4 regions of the Desulfosporosinus sp. Sb-LF genome follow, and region 1 is predicted to be linked to each of the others. Evidence: riboswitches for the same ligand, from Rfam matches in the RefSeq annotation. Region 1 holds a riboswitch; each other region holds the start of a gene.
What was found. A riboswitch is a leader RNA that binds a small molecule or an ion and turns the genes downstream of it on or off. The one in region 1 is predicted to bind thiamine pyrophosphate.
Positions count from the first base shown of each region.

Region 2: it holds a riboswitch for thiamine pyrophosphate, as region 1 does, so the genes downstream of both, E4K68_RS06170 (thiamine phosphate synthase) here and thiD (bifunctional hydroxymethylpyrimidine kinase/phosphomethylpyrimidine kinase) in region 1, are expected to answer to the same signal.
Region 3: it holds a riboswitch for thiamine pyrophosphate, as region 1 does, so the genes downstream of both, E4K68_RS15535 (thiamine-phosphate synthase family protein) here and thiD (bifunctional hydroxymethylpyrimidine kinase/phosphomethylpyrimidine kinase) in region 1, are expected to answer to the same signal.
Region 4: it holds a riboswitch for thiamine pyrophosphate, as region 1 does, so the genes downstream of both, E4K68_RS15445 (hypothetical protein) here and thiD (bifunctional hydroxymethylpyrimidine kinase/phosphomethylpyrimidine kinase) in region 1, are expected to answer to the same signal.

Region 1 covers NZ_SPQR01000011.1:64,157-68,430, forward strand. Annotated here, with positions in the region: gene cytX (putative hydroxymethylpyrimidine transporter CytX) at 1-984, opposite strand, end outside; gene thiD (bifunctional hydroxymethylpyrimidine kinase/phosphomethylpyrimidine kinase) at 981-1,784, opposite strand; TPP riboswitch at 1,873-1,986, opposite strand; gene E4K68_RS21490 (lytic transglycosylase domain-containing protein) at 2,212-3,099, shown strand; gene pylSn (pyrrolysine--tRNA(Pyl) ligase small subunit) at 3,268-3,591, opposite strand; gene pylD (3-methylornithyl-N6-L-lysine dehydrogenase PylD) at 3,674-4,274, opposite strand, start outside.
Region 2 covers NZ_SPQR01000003.1:324,906-329,179, reverse strand. Annotated here, with positions in the region: gene fdhF (formate dehydrogenase subunit alpha) at 1-939, shown strand, start outside; gene thiC (phosphomethylpyrimidine synthase ThiC) at 1,006-2,283, opposite strand; partial or broken gene E4K68_RS06170 (thiamine phosphate synthase) at 2,283-2,626, opposite strand; TPP riboswitch at 2,774-2,874, opposite strand; gene E4K68_RS06165 (molybdenum cofactor guanylyltransferase) at 3,245-3,853, shown strand; gene fdhD (formate dehydrogenase accessory sulfurtransferase FdhD) at 3,930-4,274, opposite strand, start outside.
Region 3 covers NZ_SPQR01000010.1:89,505-93,778, reverse strand. Annotated here, with positions in the region: gene E4K68_RS15545 (glutathionylspermidine synthase family protein) at 1-719, shown strand, start outside; gene E4K68_RS15540 (DUF350 domain-containing protein) at 710-1,135, shown strand; TPP riboswitch at 1,327-1,440, shown strand; gene E4K68_RS15535 (thiamine-phosphate synthase family protein) at 1,516-3,099, shown strand; RNA gene ssrS (6S RNA) at 3,384-3,567, opposite strand; gene E4K68_RS15525 (NADH:flavin oxidoreductase) at 3,780-4,274, shown strand, end outside.
Region 4 covers NZ_SPQR01000010.1:69,407-73,680, reverse strand. Annotated here, with positions in the region: gene E4K68_RS15450 (DEAD/DEAH box helicase) at 1-1,114, opposite strand, end outside; gene E4K68_RS15445 (hypothetical protein) at 1,556-1,810, opposite strand; TPP riboswitch at 1,825-1,930, opposite strand; gene E4K68_RS15440 (putative DNA modification/repair radical SAM protein) at 2,154-3,455, shown strand; gene E4K68_RS15435 (TIGR03915 family putative DNA repair protein) at 3,434-4,274, shown strand, end outside.

The DNA of each region.
Region 1 (4,274 bases):
AGGCGCAAAAACCGAGCCAATGGCATAGAGGAAATCCTGATATTGCTCAATATTAACGATGATCGCAAGTCCTGTTCCAATCGCGGTCATAACTAAGGCCACTGTTTTTTCCTTTAAGTTTGGAAATATGTTTAGAAAAGTAACCCCTGCGGAATATGCGTCCAGAAAAGTCGTTGTTACGGTCGCCAAGACGATAATTCCTAAGGCTACGACACCAAGATTTGCAGCTAGTAACATGGCTGAAGGGTCTGGATCTGATGCTACTATGGCAGCGCCTAACCCGATAATGTACATCCAGCTGCTACCGAAAAAGTAACCAAGCCAGCTGCCTCCGGCTCCCCCTCGCTTTGTCTTGGCAAATCGAGTATAGTCGGAGATCAGGGGTAACCAAGATAAGGGCATGACCACTGCTAATTCTAAAGCTGAGCCGAAGGCCATTTCCCCAGTAACCTGCTTACTAAACAACTCATGGTTACGGAAAATTATAACGCTTAAGACTATTGTTAAAAGAAACAATAAAATAACGGCAATGTGGTTGGCCTTTTTCCAGCCGGTATCTTTTCCGAGCCAAACCCAAACAAAGATAAAGGCCCCAATAATTAAGCTCCAAACTGTCAAATGATCGAATGCCCATAATAGTTTCGTAATCTGGTTAACCGATCGCGCCCCGGATATAATCATCACGGCTGTCCAACCCAGCAACTGTAAAACGTTAAGAATTGAAAATAAGTACGAACCATACTGGCCAAAGGAAATTCTGGTAGACACCAAAGCTGGAATCCGCTCATTCGTGCCAATGATTCCTCCCAAAACTAGAAGAGTTGTTCCCACCAAGTGTCCCAAAATAATCGCCAAAAGGCCCATCTTAAAACCCAGTGGAGCCAGCAGCCCTCCCGCTAAAATTTCTGCTACAGAAATCGCCGCGCCGAACCAGAGGGTTGTAAAGTTAAACATGCTTAAGTTATTCTTATTTTCTAAACTCACTCGATTAATCCCGCCTTTTTGTAAAGTTCATAAAAGTGATGGGTTGGCCCTACGCCTTTGCCAATGGCTAAAGAATGTTGAATGGCCGTTGTAATATACTCCTTTGCTCGTGAGACAGCCTCGTTCAGATGATACCCCAGAGCTAGATTTGCAGTAAGAGCGGACGAAAGAGTACAGCCCGTTCCGTGAGTATTTTTAGTAGCAATTCGAGACGTGGAAAAATAACTGAATTCCCGTCCATCATAGAGGATATCAGTCGAGTCATCCTCTAGGTGCCCCCCCTTCAGCAGAACATTCTTGGCCCCCATCTGATAAATAGCTTTAGAAGCCTCTTCCATTTGCTTCAGAGTGTTAATGGACATTTTAGTCATTACCTCAGCCTCCGGGATATTAGGAGTTACGATCATAGCTAAAGGCAGTAATTCTTTTATCAGCGTTGATTCCGCCTCTGGATTTAACAAGTGGTAGCCGCTTTTAGATACCATGACTGGGTCAACAACGATCGTTTGTGGCTTATAACGCCTCAACTGTTCAGAAATTACTTCTATGGTCTGAACTTGAGAAACCATACCTATTTTTACCCCATCGACCTCAATATCCTCAAAGATTGCCTCGATTTGTTTGGCAATTACATCTCTTGAGATATCCTGTACTGCAAAAACTCCTTGGGTGTTTTGGGCGGTAACTGCGGTTATAACACTCATTCCATAGACTCCATGAGCAGAAAAAGTCTTTAGATCAGCTTGAATTCCCGCTCCCCCACTGCAATCTGAACCAGCTATGGTAAGTACTTTTTTCATGACGTCCTCCTAAACATTCTTGAATTCTCTTAAAGTCTAAAAAAGAGCACAGACCCCCCAGAATAGGGTTTGTGCTCCTTCATCTACATAAAAGAGTAAAACTGCTTACCTACGCTGGCATTATCCAGATCAGGTTAATAGGGTCTTAGACCTTATAGGGTCTAAATCTCAGCCAGCCTTTCCAGCTCCCCCGCCCATTGCAATATTGTTTGTTAAATTTAACATGGGAAAAGCCTAAAGTCAACGTCTTCATCCGTCATTTACCATTATAATACGTTCATTCCCTCTATACTAGTTACTCTTGTATTCCTCCAATTCCCGTCCTACTCAATCCCACTTTCGTTCTTTGGGATAGCCATTAAATGGTTTACAGCATTTCTTACGACTTATGATATAGTAAAACGGATGAAATTTTAGAGGTGTAACTATGACCGTAGCCAAAATTAACAATAAGGTCTTTAATTTTCTAAAGCAACGACGTGGACTATTATTAACTACTAGCATGTGTTTGTTAGTGATCTATCTCTTATTTTTCTGTTCTACAACTAGGCCGACATGGGAAGGCTTGATCGACGTCCTCAGCAATCGCAACCCGCCGGCTTGGTTGGTGCCTTCGCTACCTGGCGAAAAAACTGACGTCACACAAACCAAGATCTATAAACGGCAAAAGCTAGCTCAGTTTAAGGTTAAAGCGAACACAGTAAACCAAGATATCAAAACTGTTCTAGGGATAAAAACAGCGATCACAGAGGACCTAGCCCAAGGAAATTCGACGCCCTGGGCAAAGCTCAAGATTGACGTAGCTGCTGCAGGAAATACTTTTGTAGAGTTCTGGGGTATTTCCATTATTACCTACCAGGGCCAGACCATTATTGTTGGTGAGAATTCTCAACCCATCAATCTCAACGATAGGGTACTACGTTGGCAAAAGGAAATTGAAGTGTCCGCTAAGAAGTATACGCTTGAGCCTGCCTTAATTGCAGCCGTAATTGAACAAGAATCCGGTGGAGACCCGAACTCAGTTAGTCCCGTTGGGGCATTGGGTTTAATGCAGCTGATGCCGTCTACCGCGAAATCATTAAATGTAAATCCATATGACCCCGCTCAAAATATTGACGGCGGAGCCCATTACTTGCAAATACAACTGAAAGAATTTGGTAATCTTCCGGAAGCACTTGCGGCTTATAATGCTGGGCCAGGAAATGTAGAGAACCATTCCTGGGCAAAGATCCCTGAAACTCTGAACTATGTTCAGAGGGTACCCAATCTCATCAACAAATACGAACGGCTTTGGAATGAAAACCGATCACATTAATAAATATTGGTACAAGTTCAGTGTCAAATTGGATTCTGGTATTTTAGGCTTAAGACCTTGAAATAGAAAAGCGCTCTAGCGAAGTTTGAAGCTTACTTGAGCGCAGTTAAAACAGAATTCAGGAAGAGGTCCTCCGGACAAGTTCAAATAATCCAATGAAAGTCATCTCTACAAACGAGAACCATAGTTTTGATTGACAAAAGTCGCTGAGTATTTTTTTAACTTCCATTCCGGGATTTTGCAGGTACCGCAGGCATGAAAAAACAACTTATTTCGAAGGCATCGTGCTGCTCGGCTATGCTTGGAATTGTAGATCTGAAACTTTTCATTACAATGGGTTACGATCTCTGCAGTGTTTCCATGGATCGTCATGCTTTTAATGCCATGCAGAATCCCGTTTCTCGAAGGCCATAACTTTAATTTCTCTACGAACTTAAAAAAATCGACATTCTTGCGATAATAACGTTTTTTATTTCCAGAATCTATCGTCATCTATTTCGACTCCAATCTATTCTACGATTACCGCGATTCGAGTGGAAAAATTTCAAGGCGATTTGCGATTAGGGAGAGGCGTTTACAAAACGTCAAAAATCATGGTAGCCACTCCAATCTGCAATGGATCATGGAGCAATCGTTTGGGAAGTTGCTCAACGCCTGTTGCCTGCACCCCCAGTGGAATACCAGGTGCTGCAATCCTTGTATCTCCTGTGATATGCCGCAACAAAATAACATCTTCAGCTGGGCAAGCATCCACCAAAATGCTATGCCTCCCTAAAGCGCCGTCTAAGTCTGTTTCTATCTTTACGGAATAACCCTGTTTTAACAACCTCCCAGATAACCTTTGGCTAGCCGACAAATCTATGTCATATATTGAAACCTCTGCCCCAAAGTGCATTAGCGCTAAAGCAGCGCCAGTACCTACAGGGCCTGCCCCGATTACCAATACTTTTTTACGCATTAATCCATGGCACATGAGCTCTAGGCCAGACACATATCCCTTGCCTGTAGCATCTCCATTATCAGAGACCTTACCTGTTCTCACGTTTACAGCCACAAAACGATCATCATCTGCCATGAACAAAATCTCCGAACTATTTTGCACAGCTTCAGCCACACCACCTGCATCCCGGCTATTTGTAATAACGACGTCAAATCCGAGATAGTCTATAATGCTG
Region 2 (4,274 bases), on a different contig from region 1:
GCTTGGGGAGTTCCTTTAGATCCTAATCCCGGGTTTATGATTCCTGATATGTTTGACGCAGCAGTCAGCAAAAATCTACGGGCACTGTACGTTTTGGGAGAAGATCCAGTGATGACAGATGCTGATGCCAACCATGTGCGTAAAGGTCTGCAGGCCCTCGACTTCCTCGTAGTTCAAGAAATCTTTATGTCTGAGACCGCTAAACTGGCGGATGTAGTGTTGCCAGGGGCTAGTTTTGCAGAAAAAACGGGTACATTCTCGAACACGGAACGTCGAGTGCAAATGGTTAATAAAGCGATCGAGCCTATTGGAAACGCAAAGGCTGATGGGGACATCATTTGTGAATTGGCTAACCGTATGGGTTACTCCTTCCCATATCAGTCTTCGGAAGAAGTTATGCAGGAAGTGGCGAAGCTGACTCCCCAATTTGCAGGGATTACCCATGCTCGTTTGGGTACGCAAGGATTGCAATGGCCGGTGCCGCATGCTGAACATCCAGGAACCAAGTTCTTACATGAAGGAAAATTCAACAGGGGTAAAGGACTGTTTGTGTCAGTAGACCATCAGTTACCTGGGGAACAACCTGATGAGGAGTATCCGTTCTTACTCAATACGGGGCGTAAACTTTCCCATTATAATGTTTTCACGCAAAATTCGAAGGGGTTAGAGGATTACTCACCTGAAGAGTTAGCAGAGATTAATCCTTCTGATGCCAAACGGCTCGGACTAGAAGACGGTGAAGTCGTCAAGGTGGCATCCCGTCGGGGAGAACTGGAAACAAAAATAAAGCTGACGGAACGAGTACCCCTTGGAATGGTCTTCATGACTCTGCACTATATGAAATCCCCCACCAACGTCTTGACTAATGGGGCGTATGACAAAGTCACTAAGACTTATGAGTACAAAGTCTGTGGGGTAAAGATTTCAAAAATTAGTTAATACAAAAAAATGGGCCTTCTCTTTAATGAAGGTCCATTTTTTTTGTATTATCGCAGTTCAATAAACTTATTTGTCCATAATGCGGTTCATGAGGCGCATCGAACACATTTCTCCGCACATGGTGCAGCTGTCTTGGTGCTCGGGGGCGGACTCTTTACGATAACGCTCCGGTTTTTCCCGGTCCAAGGCTAGGTCAAACATTTTTGTCCAATCCAAAGCCTGCCTAGCCTCGCTCATCTCTCGATCCCATGCTGCAGCGCCGGGTACTCCTTTGGCGATATCTCCGGCATGAGCTGCAATCTTGGCCGCTACGATCCCTTCACGCACGTCGTCCAAAGTAGGTAGACGAAGGTGCTCAGCTGGTGTCACATAGCAGAGGAAATCCGCTCCTGCGGAGGCGGCTAAAGCTCCACCTATAGCACTGGTGATGTGATCGTAACCTGGCGCAACATCCGTGACCAACGGTCCCAAGATATAAAAGGGTGCACCGTGGCATAGCTTTTTCGCTATCTGGACATTTGCTACAACTTCGTTCAAGGGAACGTGGCCAGGTCCTTCAATCATGACTTGAACATTGCGTTTCCAAGCCTTCTGAGTTAGTTCTCCAAGGACAATCAATTCGGAAATTTGAGCTCCGTCTGTAGCATCCCCGATACTACCAGGACGGCAAGCATCCCCTAGGCTCAAGGTAACGTCGTATTCTGCGCATATATCTAGAAGATCATCAAAATACTCATAAAAAGGGTTTTCCTTCCCGGTTAATTCCATCCAGGCATACAGTAGGGAACCACCCCGGGAGACAATGTTGGTGACGCGGGAGGTCTGTCGGAAGTGCTGGGCGGTTTCTTGGTTGATGCCGGCGTGGATTGTTACAAAATCTACACCGTCTCGGGCGTGCTGTGCTACCACAGCTAAGAACTCTTGGGGTGTAATGTCTTCCAATTTTTTGTCCAAGTAACCAAGGGCATCATACATAGGAACCGAACCGATCATAGCTGGGGACATTTCGATGAGCCGGTGGCGAAATTCAACGGTTTTACCGTAGTTGCTGAGATCCATAATCGCTTCAGCTTTCATGTCCAGAGCCATGCGTACTTTGGCCAGTTCACTGTCGAGGTTGGCACAATCTGGGGAGATACCCAAATTGACATTAATCTTTGTCTTCAGTCCCAAGCCAACACCCTCCGGACTTAAAGAGGTGTGATTGTGGTTAGCTGGGATGACAATACTGCCCGCCGCTACTCGAAGTCTAATTTCCTCAGCCGTCAGCCCTTCTTTCGCGGCGACTGTTTGCATTGCCGCTGTGATGACCCCGTTTTTGGCTTGTTCCATCTGTGTACTCATCAAATCACACTCTTTCTATATGCTTCATATTGCGAATAGGTCTGTGTCTCCATAATACGTTGTAAACTCTTTATCTTACCCGGAATGTCTAGATTGCCCACAATCTCGGTGACAAGGCAATGGTCCGAGCTCCCGCCTTAACAACTTCGGCCAGATTGTGCTCCTTGATGCCGCCAATTGCGACGAACGGGATCTCCAAATTCTTGACGACGTAGTCTAAATAGTCCAGTCCTACTGGATCACACACATCGATTTTGGTATGGGTGGCAAATGAAGGTCCTACTCCGATGTAATCTGTGCCATCCTTTACAGCAACCTGTGCTTGAGCAGGCGAATGGGTGGAACAATTTGCATGGAACAGCCTTCCTTTCACTTGATCACGTACGTGTTTACTGTGGTTCCCGTCTTACTGCCATGGTACCAGGGAGGGCTTAAACTATAAAAAAAATGAGAACTGCGGTAAGCAGTTCTCATTTATATTCCTAAATATAAGTAAAACGATTAGCTTTCCTCCGCTGGTATTACCCAGATCAGGTTCAAAGGGATCGAGTTTCCTCATCTCAGCCCCGAAGGGCACCCCTAGCAAACGACGTATTTAGTTGAGTGGGCATTAATACTTGTCCAGTTAAGTATTAATATCATTATATAACTAAACGATAGAAGTGTAAATTAAATAGATCATTCCCACTTTTCCTGCCTGAGGTGTCTTCCATACGAGAGACGCAAATGCCTGAGGAGGAGAGAGCAGGTCGATCGTATCATGAGCTATTCAAGATTACTAATGTGACAGTAAAAGTTTGATGTGGTACATTAAGGTATATGAAAAATGAAAAGTGACCGATGCGATCAGAGTCCCGTAACTATTATTAAGAACGGATTCGGACACGCTTCTCGTCTGCTGAATACGAGGAGGTCTTCAAAAATTACTAAGTCACTACAGAAACCCAAGGAGCAACTTCCAATGTTGAACGCTACCGGGATTTTATTAGCCGGTGGGAAAAGCTCACGAATGAATAAAGATAAGGCCTTCCTTGAACTGGAGGGCAAGCCTTTAGTGGAGCGGAGTTTAACTGTCTTACAAGGAGTATTTGCAGAAGTTTTGATTAGCAGCAATAAGCCTGAACTGTATGCAGGCTATGAAGTACCGGTCATTTTAGATGAGATTCTTGGCCGAGGCCCTTTAGAAGGTCTTTATCAGGGTTTAAAAGCGGCGACCTATGATAAGGTTTTTTTCGTGGCCTGTGATATGCCATTTTTAGAAGTAGATCCCATCCGCTTTTTGGCAAAATGGATTCCGGAGTATGATGTTGTTGTTCCACGGCTTCAATTCGGCCTCCACCCACTACACGCCTTTTATCATCGACGTTGCCTTCCCGCAATCAAAAATAATCTCGAGGCAGGTTGCCTCAAGATTATTGATTTTTATCAAGCTTGTTCAGTGAAATATGTGGGAGAAACGGAACTAGAAGCCTTTTCAAATTTGAGCGACGTCTTCTGTAACGTGAATACACCTGAAGAATGGACTGCTATCCTTAAACGAAAAAGGACACTTACATCAAATGACTATTAAACTCAATGTGCTTATTAACTGGACTCGTTTAGGTACCTAAGCGAGATTCGACTTCAAACCGTGAAAAGCGAAATTATCAGCGAAGAATTCGCTCAGGGCAGGTATAAATATTAAGGCGTTGCTCTCTGGCAAACCCCACAACGGTGATATTTAGAGCGGTAGCTTGAGAGAGGGCCATGTCCGTAGGTGCACCACGGGCAATGAGAATGGGCACCTTCATTTTGGCAACTTTGAGTAGTATTTCGGAAGAGACTCGGCCACTGAAGAAAATTACATGGTTTTCAAGATTTAAGTTTGATTGAAAGGCCTTGCCACTAAGTTTATCAAAGACATTATGTCTGCCGATATCATAGCTTGTTAGGAGTACATTGCCCTGAGAGCCCACTCCGCCACTGTGTATTCCGCCGGTTTCTTGAAAGAG
Region 3 (4,274 bases), on a different contig from region 1:
ACACCGTGAAGTATTTATTGAATCATTCCGGCCTGTCGGCACAGTTTGTAGCGCTCGAGGACTTGAGGATTTCTGAAGACCGGTTGTGTGCTCTGGCCGAGGAGCAACTCGTACCCATTGATGTGTGGTATCGTCTTCATGCCTTAGAGAAACTCGCTGAAGACAATGATGAGAGAGATCGATACCCGACGGGGGCACACGTCCTTGATTTGGTAGCTAGAGGTAAACTAGCAATTATCAATCCACCCTCAGCATTTGTAGCGCAAACCAAGGCACTTCAAAGCTTGATCTGGAATTTACATGAAACTGGTGAGTTTTATACGACTGAAGAACATCAGTGGATTGAGACTTATATGCTTCCTACCTATATGGAAAACCGGTTTCTAAACAAGGAACCATATGTGACCAAGCCCATCTTTGGCCGAGAGGGTGGGGCTGTTAGTCTATTTGAAGCGGACGGCCAACTTGTTGAAAAGGATAAGGATGACTTCTATTGGGATCAACCGATGATTTATCAGAAAAGGGTTGATATGGAAGTGGTTGAAAGTAATACTTTGAGTGGGCCTTATCAAGGAAGGCTGCTATGGGGTTCTTTTTTGGTCGGAGGCAAAGCTTCAGCTGTAAGTGCCCGTATCGGGGAGCGAATCACCGGCAATCTCTCGTGTTTCTTGCCTATATGTCTAAAAACTATTAAGGAGGAAGATGGTAAATGTATCTGATTAACTTTCTTAAGTATTTAGGGGTCACGATTCCTTTGATGTTATTAGCTGTGATGCTCTTTACATACACAACACCCTACAAAGAATTTCAGATTATGGCTTTCGGGGATGATCTGGAAAATCCGCAGAAGGTCGCTGCTGCCAAAGCCGTGGCATTTGATTTAGGAGGTAAGATTCTGGGCCTTGCTATTCTCCTTGCATCAGCCATTTATCACTCGGTAGACCTCCTAGATATGACTGTTTGGACACTGACCGGAACCGTCTTCTTAATTATCGTATACTGGCTCTTTGAATTATTAACCCCTACTATTAAGGTACGTCGTGAAATACCTAATGGTAATGTGGCGGTCGGTATTTTCTCTTTCTGTTTAAGTATAGCAACGGGAATACTAATGGCTTCGTTAATTAGTTATTAATTTCTTAACCTAAGGATAGACTCAAGGCTAGAAGCCGTAACTCATGTTTCCAAGCTGAGCCCTTATAGAATCTTTCACATTATGTATTGCCTCTCGAAACGTTTCCAGTAAAATTTATTCCAATTTTTGCATTGAATCCTCATAGATATAGAAGTATATTAAGTGTATAGATTAACCGCCACAAATTAATTATGTTTTTTCAGGGGAGCTGGATGAGGCCGGCTGAGATAAAGACCCAATAAAGTCTTTGACCCTATAACCTGACCCGGATAATGCTGGCGTAGGGATGGAAAAATCAGTAATGTGAATCATTACAAATGTTTTTACCGCAACCTATTTTAGGATTGCGGTTTTATTTTTTTAAAGAGGAGGCAAAACAAATGATCGGAAAAGTAAATGATGATTTCTTTGAAAAAAATATCTTATCCTTTACTGGAGAACAAAAACCCGAGGTCATCATTGGGCCAAGTATGGGTGTCGATGCGGCGATTCTCAAAATTGGCGATCGTTATATGGCTATAGCCGAAGATCCCATCTTCCCTAGTATGACCATGTCAGCTGATGATTTCGCATACGTCACTGTGCATATTGGAGCAAGTGATGTTGCGGTAATGGGAATTAAACCCCAATTTATGACTTATTCCCTACTTCTACCTCCCGGTACAGAAGACAATTATACAGGAGAACTGATTAAGAGTATCAGTAAATATGCCAGCGAATTAGGAATTTCCATCGTTGGTGGACATACAGGATATTACGGGGCAGTAGTCGTACCTACTATCGGAGGAATTACGGTTTGGGGGCTCGCTGATGAGTATATCTCGCCTAAGGGGGCTCAAGTAGGTGATGACGTTCTAATCACCAAAGGTGCTGCGATCGAGGCAGGAGCTTTACTTGGTTATGAACATAAAAATTTTCTGTCCACCGTCTTAGCCCCTTCTCTAGTCAACAAAGCTGCGGAAAGAATGAAAGATGTATCTGTTGTAAAGGATGCCCACATAGCGTCGACTGTTGGTGGGGTTCACGCCATGCATGACGCTACAGAAGGTGGCGTTATGAGAGGTTTATGGGAGGTAGCCCAGGCTTCAGGTAAAGGAATGCTAATTGATAAGAATAAGATATTTGTTCCTGAAGACATCGCTGCTCTGTGTAATTATTTTAAGCTTGATCCATTAGAAATCATCAGTGAAGGAACATTGGTCTTAACCTGTTCTACTAAAAAAACTGCCGAATTGATGGCCGCTTTTGCCGAACAAGGGATAGACTCTGCTATAGTGGGTAAAGTCACGTCCCCAGACAAAGGTTGTTACTATATGGATAACGGTGAAAAATATGAACTCATTCCGCCTCCGATTGATAAATTCTGGGATGTGTTTTTTAGCCCACTGCTCTCACCAGAGAGCCCTTCAATTCAAGAAACAAATGGAACTTCAATAAAGCTATGTACAGAGCTCCAAGCATGTGTAAGCATACTCTGTCAAGAGAACATCTATAGAATGCTACCGGAAATTGGGGCAAACATTGCCTATGCATCTCCAATGAGCAAATCACTTGATGAAATAGCCGGTATTCCAGGCAGAATTCTCCGTTATAAAAACACCACCGTTACACTGGGTCTACCTGAACTCGGAGGTTCCGTGAACATGGGTGAAACATTGTTAAGTCTTCGCAAATATTCCCCTCAGACACGTTGCCTTATTAATCTGAGAAACACCCCTGCTATTCTTCAGGCTTCTAGTAAGGCGGGTTTAACGGTATCCAAAATGCCTACTGCCTTAGACTACAGGCAAAATGAAGGTGATTTTATTCGGGATCTGGAAGGAATGTTTATGGAAACTGATATACTCCCGGATGTTATCTCCATTCCTGATAGAATAAACTTGGAGATTCTAATTCTGATCCTAGCCGAAACCCTTGATGAATTGACTGAAAAGATATTAAAGATAAACTCATTATTAAACTAAGGGCGAGAACTTTTGAAGATACCTATAAAAACTTTCTGCTCCTGCTCTCTGTTCCCTTATGTCCTCCACTCTTTATACAGGTTACATGGCCCACATTACTTAGGAGGAACTGATATCAGTTACATCGTTGGCCTCTTAGCCGGTGTTCTGGGGGTTCAATTAATCAAAAGTCACCAAGAAAATCGACTCAATCTCGCCTACCACAGGCATAGGCAAACAAAAAAGGAAAACATAGGAGCAGGTACATTCTTTCTCACGAAAATGTACCTGCTCCTATGTTTTCTTGACCCCACAATGCCGTTGGACTATTTGGTTTCTGACCCTGCTCTCGCAGGTGGGCGTCTTCACTTTACAGTTCAGTCTTCCCTTTCCTAAAAAGGGCTTGACCTACTAGGAAAGATTATTAAACTCCCGGTCATCTATATAGGATCAAAACCAAATAAAAATCTTCGTACATCGCAGGAAGGATATATAATGTTATTTCCTTGCGGCGTATTGCTATTGTAGCAAGATAAATTTTTTAATGCATTAGTTGATTATTGGTTATAATGACAGCTATATCCTGTCTCTCTATACTCCCCAATTAGTCTTTCTGTAGTATTAAATCAGATTCGATTTACTTGCCAAAACAATTCCCCAGCTATAACATATGGTTATATACAACTAGGGAGGTTGAATTTATGTCCCATTTACTTAAACCATTACAAGCAGGCCCGTTAACTCTAATTAACCGTTTAGTAATGCCACCCATGGCTACCGCGAAAGCAGATCCCAATGGGAAAGTAAACCAGTCAATTCTAGACTACTATGCAGAAAAATCCGAAGGCGGCTACCTTTCGCTTATAATCATTGAACACAGTTTTATCAAGTTAGATGGGAAAGCAAGTGACCTACAGCTTTCCGTTTCAGACGACAGCATGGTTGAAGGCCTAAAGAAATTAGCGGAGGTCATTCACCGTAATGGCTCTAAGACTATGATGCAAATAAATCATGCTGGAAGCAATACTACTCAAGAAATTACCGGAACTACCCCAGTAGCTCCTTCAGCAGTTTCACACCCACGTAGAGGGGGTATGCCAAATGAGCTTACCCGCGAGGGAATTGCGAATATCATCAGTGCCTTTCAAAATGCAGCTCGACGTACTAAGGAGGCTGGCTTCGATGGCGTAGAAATC
Region 4 (4,274 bases), on a different contig from region 1:
CCGGTCTTTCCTTCAAAAGTATCTCTTTTCCGATGTAGTCATGGATATCCTTCAAAAATTTATTTTCCTCTTTGGTAACAAACGTAATGGCTTTACCCAACTTGTTGACGCGGCCTGTTCTACCGATCCGATGAACATAGCTTTCTCGGTCATATGGGATATCATAATTAATGACCAAGGTAATGTCCTCGATATCCAGACCTCTGGCCGCAACATCTGTTGCACATAGATACCTGAAAAATCCTTGCTTAAACTCATTCATGACGCTCAATCGATCCCGTTGTTCCATTCCCCCATGAAGCTTCTCACAAGAATAGTTTAGCTTTACGAGTTCAGCGTACACCTCATCGACCGTTTGTTTGGTATTGCAAAATATCATGCAGCTATCCGGGTTTTCGACAATCGTTAGATCTAGTAGAAGCTGCATTTTATCCGTTTGATCGACCTGATATCGTTCTTGAGCGATCCGATCTGTCGCTGGATGTTGTTCTTCGATTTCCATACAGATTGGGTCTTTCATGATTTTATTACATAAAACATTAATGTCTTGAGGCATTGTCGCTGACAATAAAATCGTCACCCGTTCTTGAGGCAAGCTGGAAATGATGGTTTCAATTTGCTCGATGAAACCCATATTCAGCATTTCATCGGCTTCATCGATGACGAGATAGTTTATATTGGATGTATCAATAGTCCCTCTTTCGATATGATCGATCAACCGACCTGGGGTTCCAACCACAACATGGGTTTTTTGTTTAAGTTCCTTTTCCTGAACGTGGAAAGGGTACTTCCCATAAATTGCAGCAACTTTTAACCTTTTGAATCGGCCAATATGGAACATATCTTCTTTGACCTGAGCTGCAAGTTCTCTGGTTGGTGTGAGCACTAAGGCTTGCGGTTTATTCTGTTCCCAGTCCACTAATTCGCAAATAGGAATAGCGAAGGCCGCCGTCTTTCCGCTACCAGTTTGGGACTTAACGATGATATCCTTTCGGGCCAAGACAGCCGGGATCACCTGTTCCTGGGCTTTGGTGGGACTGATGAAATTCAACAAACTAATGGCTTTTAATAACTCGCTACTTAATTGATATCCGTTAAAATTACGATCGATCATTTAGTCATCTCTTTCATTATTACGATTTCTGATGCACGCTTTTTTCAAATTCTCCTAAGCTCGATCTCCTATAGTATAAATGAATAGGCCCTGAAACATTCAATTTCCTTCATACTTAGCTGTCGCCTATTACCTATTACCCTTTATGTTGGATAAACCTATCTATTAATGCCGGGCCATACTTCCTGTACTCTCTCGATGAATGTATGGTGAGCACAAACATCTCCAGCTTAGGGATTAAAATGACCCGATCTAGACGATAATCATCCTTGATCGGGCTATCAAAAGTAGGCCCTCGCATCGCCCGGATCGGTTAGCGATCAAGGATGGTTGCGACGAAGTCCGAAGTGCGGGGCACAACTGTTCGGTTTGGCTGTTAGCTAACATGTCGATAATCTTTCTCTCGTGAAGTGTCTTGCTTTTAGCGAGAAATTCTTGTGATTAAGGGATGAGTAGGTGCAATAGTTGCCTTTTAAGATCTAACGCAACACTAGAAAGCAACAGCTCATCCGGATCACGCGGGTGTGGGAATGGGATTTTAAACTCTTGGATAATCTGAGCGGGACGTTGGCTTAGAACAACGACTCTGTCCGAAAGAAGAATAGCCTCATCAATATCGTGCGTGATCAATAAAACGGTATGCCTTGTTAAGGTCCGCCGTGCGAGACTGCAGGGGAACTGAGCATAAAAAAACACCGCAGTAATGCGGCGTCCCTATTCTCAAATCCTTCCTCCGCTGGCATTACCCAGATCAGGTTGAGGGTCGGGCAAGTTGCCCCTCTCAGCCAGAAAACTCCAGCTCCCCTGTTACCATATTAAGTCTATATTACACTAACACATTGAGTGTTTCAGTGCAATCTTTAATTTCCGCCATGATTAACACCCCTATTTCTGATGGCAAATCTAAAAGGTTTCTATTGATATGTGCTCGCCCTCCTGCTCGATCACACTCTTACACGTGTTTGCCCTTTTTCCTTTTGACAAGAACATACGTTTCATATTATAGTGTTTAATAGTTGCTAGGTAAGGGGTGTTGAACATTGATATTTATAATAAATTGACAATCTTGTCAGACTCAGCTAAATATGATGTGGCTTGCACTTCCAGCGGTGTAGACCGAAGTGGCAAGCAAGGCAGTATAGGTAGCGCAGCAAAAGCTGGGATTTGTCATAGCTTTTCGGCCGATGGGCGATGCATATCGTTACTAAAAGTACTGATGACGAATGTCTGCATCTTTGATTGCAAATACTGTGTCAATCGCATGTCAAACGATATCGTAAGAGTCGGGTTTACGCCTTCAGAACTCGCAGAACTTACAATCAACTTCTATCGGCGGAACTATATAGAGGGTTTATTCCTGAGTTCAGGGGTCATTAAAAATCCGAACAATACGATTGAGCAAATGATTAAGGCTCTTGAGATATTGCGTAACGTTTATCACTTTGGCGGTTATATTCATGTCAAGGCAATACCAGGAGCAGATAGTGAGCTCATTACCCGCTTGGGACTTTTGGCTGACCGGATGAGTATAAACATTGAGCTGCCTTCTCAGGAGAGTCTAAAGCTCTTGGCCCCAGACAAGACGAAGGAGTCCATACTACGTCCGATGGGACTGATTACTACTAAAATCCAGGAAAGCAGTACTGATCTAGTAAAATTTCGTCATGCTTCCAAATTTGTGCCAGCCGGACAGAGCACACAGCTGATTGTGGGGGCGACTCCCGACACAGACCATAAGATATTAACTCTAACCGAAGGGCTTTACAGAAAATACCATCTTAAGAGAGTCTTTTTCTCTGCCTATATACCGGTGGCTGAGCATTCACTACTACCTTCTATAGATATCAAACCACCTCTAGTGCGAGAGCATCGGCTTTATCAGGCCGACTGGCTTTTACGGTTTTACGGCTTTGAAGCTAAAGAACTGCTTGATGAACAAAATCCTAATTTCAATTTACAAGTGGATCCCAAATGCAATTGGGCACTCAACCATTTAGAGAAGTTTCCTCTTGAGATTAATAAAGCGCCCTATGAGATGCTTTTACGAGTGCCTGGAATCGGCGTGACAAGTGCGATGCGTATTCTTACAGCTAGGAGAACTGGCCCGATCGATTTTTCTGGACTTAAAAAGATGGGTATTGTCCTAAAACGCGCACAGTATTTTATTACCTGTAAGGGAAAAATCATGGAGGGTTTAAAAATAACGTCCGATGGAGCCATTAGAGCCCTTATGGCTGATCAACACAAGCTTCCGTCTCCTTATCCTGAACAGCTGTCGCTATTTAACGAGCCTTTCCTTACGAGAGAGGATGTGCAACAATGCCTGACAGGACAGATTTAGTCTACGCTTATGATGGTAGTTTTGAAGGGCTGATGTGTTGCGTTTTTGAAAGCTACGAGCAAAAGGAGAATCCCAGTATCATCCGACCCCCAGGTGTACAGCAGAGCCTTTTTGATACGGCGAAATGGATTGAAACGGACGAACATAAGGCAGACAGGGTTTTTAACTCGATTCCATCAAAGATATCCTCTAAAGCACAGGAGTTGATTAAGCTTGGTTTTTTAACATGTGCTCCGAATAAAGAATTGTTAATCTATCATTTCCTACGTTTGGGTTTTAAGTATGGGTGCAAGGTGATGACGATGCTCACGGACGATACGGTTTGTTCCCTCCAAAAAGCTGTACGCCATTTAACGTCTGAAAGTCAGAAGTTCATGGGATTTGTTCGTTTTTCCGTTTATGGCGAAGTGTTAGTGGCGGTAATTGAACCTAAAAACTTTGTGTTGCCTCTTCTATCAGTGCATTTTTGCGACCGATTCCGGAACGAAACATTTATGATTTATGATAAAACTCACAGTATGGCCTTAATTTATCGGTCACAAAAAGCGGAGCTGATCTTTGCCGACGAGTTGACGTTGCCAGAAGTTGACGGTACTGAAATTGAGTACCGTCAATTATGGAAGCAATTCTATAAAACGATTGCCATTGAAAGTAGAAATAATCCACAGTGTCGTATGGCACTGATGCCGAAACGGTATTGGGATCACATGACCGAATTGGATGATAGTATTGAACAAGCTAAATCTAAAGGGCCAGATCAGTGGCGTGTAGCGGAAACTGCTACTGAAATACTACCAACTTCGATAGGTGCTTTAGCTT